Linked DNA regions of Variovorax paradoxus EPS. The protein of the gene in region 1 interacts with the protein of each later gene in a pairwise test. Links are inferred from orthologs where the notes say so. Each region holds a gene or a part of one and is shown on either strand. Other genes may lie near its edges. The genes, in order: VARPA_RS05285 and ndk.

What was found.
Region 2: the proteins of VARPA_RS05285 (region 1) and ndk interact in binary tests that used the Escherichia coli proteins (3 or more experiments, as listed by UniProt). The link is inferred for Variovorax paradoxus EPS from one-to-one orthologs.

The regions. Positions count from the first base shown.
Region 1 is NC_014931.1:1,182,347-1,185,398, forward strand. Bases 61-2,800 are described here. They hold VARPA_RS05285 (5-formyltetrahydrofolate cyclo-ligase), read left to right. Parts: upstream 61-991; coding sequence 992-1,609; downstream 1,610-2,800. Other genes in these bases: VARPA_RS05280 (lytic transglycosylase domain-containing protein), read right to left, coding at 61-982; VARPA_RS05290 (LysR substrate-binding domain-containing protein), read right to left, coding at 1,685-2,668. In the rest of the region: more of VARPA_RS05280, read right to left, coding at 1-60; VARPA_RS05295 (DUF2917 domain-containing protein), read left to right, coding at 2,956-3,052. UniProt on the Escherichia coli protein: Involved in the removal of 5-formyltetrahydrofolate.
Region 2 is NC_014931.1:3,994,113-3,997,308, reverse strand. What follows is about bases 127-3,010. They hold ndk (nucleoside-diphosphate kinase), read left to right. Parts: upstream 127-1,297; coding sequence 1,298-1,723; downstream 1,724-3,010. Other genes in these bases: pilW (type IV pilus biogenesis/stability protein PilW), read left to right, coding at 2,904-3,010; rlmN (23S rRNA (adenine(2503)-C(2))-methyltransferase RlmN), read left to right, coding at 1,745-2,899; VARPA_RS18505 (pseudouridine synthase), read left to right, coding at 127-1,145. Outside these bases: more of VARPA_RS18505, read left to right, coding at 1-126; more of pilW, read left to right, coding at 3,011-3,196. UniProt on the Escherichia coli protein: Major role in the synthesis of nucleoside triphosphates other than ATP. The ATP gamma phosphate is transferred to the NDP beta phosphate via a ping-pong mechanism, using a phosphorylated active-site intermediate.

The DNA.
Region 1 (3,052 bases):
GCATGTCGTCCGACAGGTCGCTGTTCTTCGTCACGTTGCCGAAATAGCCCACGGCCTGCGGCGAGAGCTTGTTGGCCGAGGCGCGGCCGATGGCGCCCCAGAGCCAGTTGCGCTCCTCGGCCGAGAGCATCGGGCCCCACTTGCTGTCGAGCTGCGAGGCGGCCATGTCGGGGTCGGCAATCGCGACCTTGATGAGCGCGAGCACCACCAGCTCCTTGCGCGACTTGGCCGCGACGAAGGCACGGCCGACGAGGAACTTGGCCGAGCTGGCGTTGAGCTCCTCGAAGAGCGGCAGCGCATCGGGCGCTGCGATGGTGACGGCGCCGCGCGCGGCCTGCGGGCGGTTGGCCTCGATGGCCAGGCGCGCCTTCTTCCACGCGTCGTTGGTTGACATGAGGCGGGCCGCGACCATGCGGTCGGCGGCGGTGAGGCAACCGTCGTCGGCTTCCTTCTGGCTGAACCAGTTGCGGCGCACTTCGTCGGCCTGGGCCTGGGTGGCGGTGCCCGAGCGCAGCGTGTCGACCAGCACCGCGTAGCAGCGCACCTGCGCGTCGTCGCCCATGCGGTAGCCGGCAACGTTGGCCGAGAAGCCGTCCCAGTCGCGGCGCTGGCCAAGCAGCAGCAGCCAGTCGTTGCGGAGACGATCTTCCTGATAAGTGCCGGGGTAGCGAGCGTAGAAGTCCTGCACTTCGTTCGGCGCGGCTTCCTGCAGGCGGGCCTTCAGTTCCCAGTAAGCGGCCCAGGGTTCGAGCGCGTGGCCGCGGGCTTGGGGGAGGAGGGCGGTGAGACGGGCCTTGTCGCCGCGCTGGAAGGCCTGCTTCATCTGCACCAGCACGTCGTCGTTGGTGTTGGTGTTGGTCTGTGCGCTGGCGGGGGGATGAAAGAGCAGTGCAGCGGCAGTCAGTACGAGGGAAAAAGCAACGGCTGGCGTTGCGTTGCGCGGGCGGTTGCGCATGGATGCCAAAATGCTTGGGAACTGCATCGGGGGATTATGGACAAGTCAAAGGGAGCCGACACCTCGGCGACGGCGAGTTTTCTGAAGGATCAGTTGCGCAAGGCATTGATCGAACAACGTCTGGCGATGCCGGACCGGCTGACACGCGCCGACCTGCTGCAGCGCGTCATGCGCATCTGGCTGGTCGGCCGGCCCGACACCGTGATCGGCGCCTATTGGCCGATCAAGGGCGAGTTCGATCCGCTGCCCGCGCTGCACCGCTGGAAGGAAGACGGCGAGCTGATGGAAGAGACGCAGCGCCGCCGCATCGGACTGCCCGTGATCGACAAGGTTCACAAGACCCTCACCTTCCATGCCTGGTATCCGGGCTGCCAGATGGAAGAAGACGCCTACGGCATTCCCAAGCCCAAGGACACCGAGCTGATCGTGCCGACCCTGCTGTTCGTGCCCTGCGTGGGCTACAGCGCCGGCGGCTACCGGCTGGGCTACGGCGGCGGTTTCTACGACCGCACGCTGGCGGCGCTGGAGCCGCGGCCGTTCACGGTGGGTCTGGGCTTCACGCACGGCTTCCTAGAGGACTTCGAACCCGAAGCGCACGACCTGCCGCTCGACGCCATCCTCAACGACAACGGCGTCGTCTGGCCGATGTCTTGAGCCCCCCGGCTTTTCACTTCGTGTAACTCCAGCCCCCAAGGGGGAGGCGCGGCCCGGCGGCGGCCGCATTCCCGATCAATCGATGTCGTCGATGGTGTCCGGATCGGGCACCTCGCCGATGGTCCCGCGCGTGGTGTCGGCCTGCAGCAGCAGCCAGTCCCAGAAGGCCTTGATCTCGGGCCGCAGCGCGTTGCGCGGGCCGGCGATGAGCCAGTAGGACATCGGTGAATCCATGCGGTGCTGCGGCAGCACCTCGACCAGGTCGCCGTTGGCCAGGCTTTCGGCGATCAGCGAGCTGCGCGCCAGCACCACGCCCTGTCCGGTGAGCGCGGCCTGCACCATCTGGTAGGCGTAATTGAAATAGAGCCAGCGCTTGGGCTGCGCGCGCTCCAGGCCATTCACTTCGAACCAGCGCCGCCACGTCAGCCATTCGAGGTGCGTGCGATGCGCATCGCCGGCCTCGATCAGCGTGAAGCGCGTGATGTCTTCCGGCGTCTTGATCGGCGGGCTGCTCTTGATGAGCCAGGGGCTCGCCACCGGCGTGAGGTTTTCGCCGAACAGGCGCACGGCGGTGGGCGGCATGGCCTCGCGGGGGCCGTAGCGCAGGGCGATGTCCACGTCGGCCACCTCGAGGTCCACCGCCACGTCGCTGGCGTCGATGCGGATGTCGATCTCGGGGTTGTCGCGCTGGAAGGCCTCCAGCCGCGGGATCAGCCACATCGAGGCAAACGACGCAAACGTGGTGAGCGACACGCTCTTGCGCCCCGCGCTCTGGCGAATCTGGCGCACCGCCATGTCGATGCGCGGCAGCGACTGCTGCACCGAGAGCAGCAACTGCGCTCCGGCGCTGGTCAGCTCCACCGCCCGCGTGTGGCGCAGGAACAGCGACACGCCCACTTCCTCTTCCAGCGACTGGATCTGGCGGCTGACCGCCGACTGGGTCAGCGCCATTTCCTCGGCCGCGGCGCGGAAATTCAGGTGCCGGGCGACGGCCTCGAAGGCGCGCAGATGGCCGGCGGAGATCGGGCGGGAGCGCAGGTGGGTTTGCGAATGTTGCATGGAGGTGCCTTTGAAAGGCCGGCTGCATCTGCTTGCGCTGTCCCTTCGGGGAACACCGCGGAACCGGCTTTGCCGGGCTGCAGGTGTTGCCCCCGGCGAGGGGGGAGGAGAAGCGACACGAAGTGCGCGAAGCCTGGGGGAGAGCCTTGATTGATGCGAAACCAGCATCAGTAGGCTACTTCGTTTTCATTGGACCCACAACGCCCGGGAAACGATCATTCATTCCCGAACTGCGCCATTGCCTCCGTCCTGTCAATCGCACTTCGGCAAGCCCAAGGAGTTTCATCATGTCCACCGCCGTCTGCACCACCCCATCGCTCGCTTCCCTGTCGATCCCCGCCCGTACCGCTGCCGCCGCCGTGCCCCCGGCCGTACGCCGCGGCG
Region 2 (3,196 bases), 2.8 Mb from region 1 along the record:
GCCAGCGCATCCAGTACGGCGACCAGGTCAAGATCAACGGCAAGCCGATCCGCTACCGCATCGCGCCGCCGCCGCCGCGCGTGATCGCGTACCACAAGCCGGTCGGCGAAGTGGTCACGCATGACGACCCGCAGAACCGGCCCACCGTGTTCCGCAAGCTCCCGCGGCTGCAGCAGGGCAAGTGGCAATCGGTCGGTCGGCTCGACCTGAACACCGAAGGCCTGCTGCTGTTCAGCAGTTCCGGTGATCTGGCCAATCAACTGATGCATCCGCGCTTCGGCCTGGAGCGCGAGTACGCGGTGCGCGTGCTGGGCGCCCTCAGCAGCGAAGAGAAGCAGAAGCTGCTCGACGGCGTGCGCCTCGAAGACGGCATGGCCCAGTTCGGCACCATCGAAGAGGGCGGCGGCGAAGGTTCCAACTGCTGGTATCGCGTCACCATTTCCGAAGGCCGCAACCGCGAAGTGCGCCGGCTGTTCGAGTCGGTGGGCCATGCGGTCAGCCGGCTGATTCGCATCCGCTATGGCGCGATGGTGCTGCCGCGCGGTCTGAAGCGCGGCGCCTGGATGGAACTCGACGAGCGCGATATCCGTGCGCTGTTCCAGGCCTCGGGCGGTGCGGCGGCCCGCCCCGCGGCGCCGCAGCAACGTGGCCCTGGCGGTCCCGAAGGCGGTGGCCGCAACGGACGCAACAAGAAGCGCCGTGGCAACCGCAATGGCGGCGGCCAAGGTCAGGGGCAAGGACAACAGCAACCGCGCGAGATGCGCGATGACGGGCGCGAGGCGCCCATTCCGAATCCGCTGGGCGACGGTCGTCCGCCGCGCGGCGATCGCGGTGGCCGAGCCAACCGCGGTGGCGGCGGTGGTGGCAACGGCGGCCCGCCGCAGCAGCGCCGTGGCAATGCCGGCGGCAACAACCGCCAGGGGCAGGGCGGCGGCAATCGCCAACAAGGCGACGATCGCCAGCCGAGCGGCGCCAACCAGCCCGATCCGATGAAGACCTCGCTGGGCTACATCGGCGCCGACAGCTTCTCGCGCCAGCGCAAGGAGCAGCGCGGAGGACCGGGGGGGCGTCGCACCGGCGGCGGTGGTACCTCGGGCGGTGGTGGCTACGGCGGGCCGGCAGGCTCGCGCCGACGCGGACGCTGAAAGCCAGCCGTCGCGGCGCGGCTTTCGCGGGGTTTTCACCAATCCCGGAGGCTGGGCCGGTTAAAATCAGAGGCTTTGTCGACTGGTGGCGAAACAAACTCGTTGCAGTTGTGACAAAACACTTCAAAATCAAAGCTGCAGGAAGCATTTCAATGGCTATCGAACGTACCCTCTCCATCATCAAGCCCGACGCCGTTGCCAAGAACGTCATCGGCAAGATCGTTTCCCGCTTCGAGGCCGCCGGCCTCAAGATCGTTGCCGCCAAGCTGGTGCATCTGTCGCGCAACGAAGCCGAACAGTTCTACTCGGTCCATAAGGAGCGCCCCTTCTTCAAGGACCTGGTCGAGTTCATGATCTCGGGCCCCGTGTTCGTGCAAGTGCTCGAAGGCGAGAACGCCATTGCCAAGAACCGTGACCTGATGGGCGCCACCGACCCCAAGAAGGCAGCCGCCGGCACCATCCGCGCCGATTTCGCCGACAGCATCGACGCGAACGCCGTGCACGGTTCGGACGCTCCTGAAACCGCAGCGAACGAAGTCTCGTTCTTCTTCGCCGGCCTCAACGTCTACGCACGCTGAGGCTGTCTGCCGACTGATTCCATGACCACGGCCAACCTGCTCGACTTCGATCTCGAGGGACTGGCCGCGTTCTGCGAAAAACTCGGCGAGAAGCGTTTCCGCGCCACGCAGCTGTTCCGCTGGATTCACCAGCGTGGCGCCAGCGACTTCACCCAGATGACCGATCTGGCCAAGTCGCTGCGCGAGAAGCTCGCGACCACCGCGCGCGTGGAGGCCTTGCCGGTCCTCACGCAGCACGAATCCAAGGACGGCACGATCAAGTGGCTGTTCGACGTCGGCGACGGCAATGCCGTCGAAGCCGTATTCATTCCCGAGGACGACCGCGGCACGCTGTGCGTGTCGTCCCAAGCCGGCTGTGCGGTCGGTTGCCGCTTTTGCTCGACTGGGCATCAGGGCTTCAGCCGCAACCTGAGCACGGGCGAAATCGTCGCCCAGCTCTGGTTTGCCGAACACTTCCTGCGCAAGCACCTGAAACGCGACGAACGCGTCATCTCCAACGTGGTGATGATGGGCATGGGCGAGCCGCTGCAGAACTACACCGCGCTTGTGCCCGCGCTGCGCACCATGCTCGACGACAACGCCTACGGGCTGTCGCGCCGCCGTGTCACCGTGTCGACTTCCGGCGTCGTGCCGATGATCGACCGCCTGGGCACCGACTGCGCCGTGGCCATGGCCGTTTCGCTGCATGCGCCCAACGATGCGCTGCGCGACGACCTCGTGCCGCTCAATCGCAAGTACCCGATCGCCGAGTTGCTCGAAGCCTGCAAGCGCTACCTCGAACATGCGCCGCGCGACTTCATCACCTTCGAGTACTGCATGCTCGACGGCGTGAACGACCAGCCCGAACATGCGCGCCAGCTGGTCGAGCTCGTGCGCAAGCACGACGTCTCGTGCAAGTTCAACCTGATTCCGTTCAACCCCTTTCCAGCCTCGGGCCTGCTGCGTTCACCTCAGCCGCGCGTGCTGGCGTTCGCCCGGACGCTGAGCGAGGCGGGCCTCGTGACCACCGTGCGCAAGACGCGCGGCGACGACATCGATGCCGCCTGCGGGCAGCTCGCTGGCGACGTCAAGGACCGCACCCGCGCCGCCGAACGCATGGCCCAGCGCCGTGCAACCGAACGTCCCGTTGTCTTGCACCCGATGCGCAAGAACCCCACCGTCTCCCAGGAGCATTGAACCGATGAGCAAGGCCTTTCCGATGATCACCGCGAGCACGCAGCGCATCCTGGCTGCAAGCCTTGCCGGTGTCGCCGTGGCGTTTCTGCTCGCCGGCTGCGTCAACACGCGGACCACCACCACCAGCCTGGCCGACACCAGCTCGGGCAAGGGCGCCGAGATCGTCACCGAATCCGACGAAACCAACCGCCAGCGCCGCGCGCGGCTGCGCATGGAACTGGCGTCGGGCTATTTCGAGCATGGGCAGACCACCGTCGCGCTCGACGAGATCAAGCAGGCGCTGGTGGCCGACCCCAA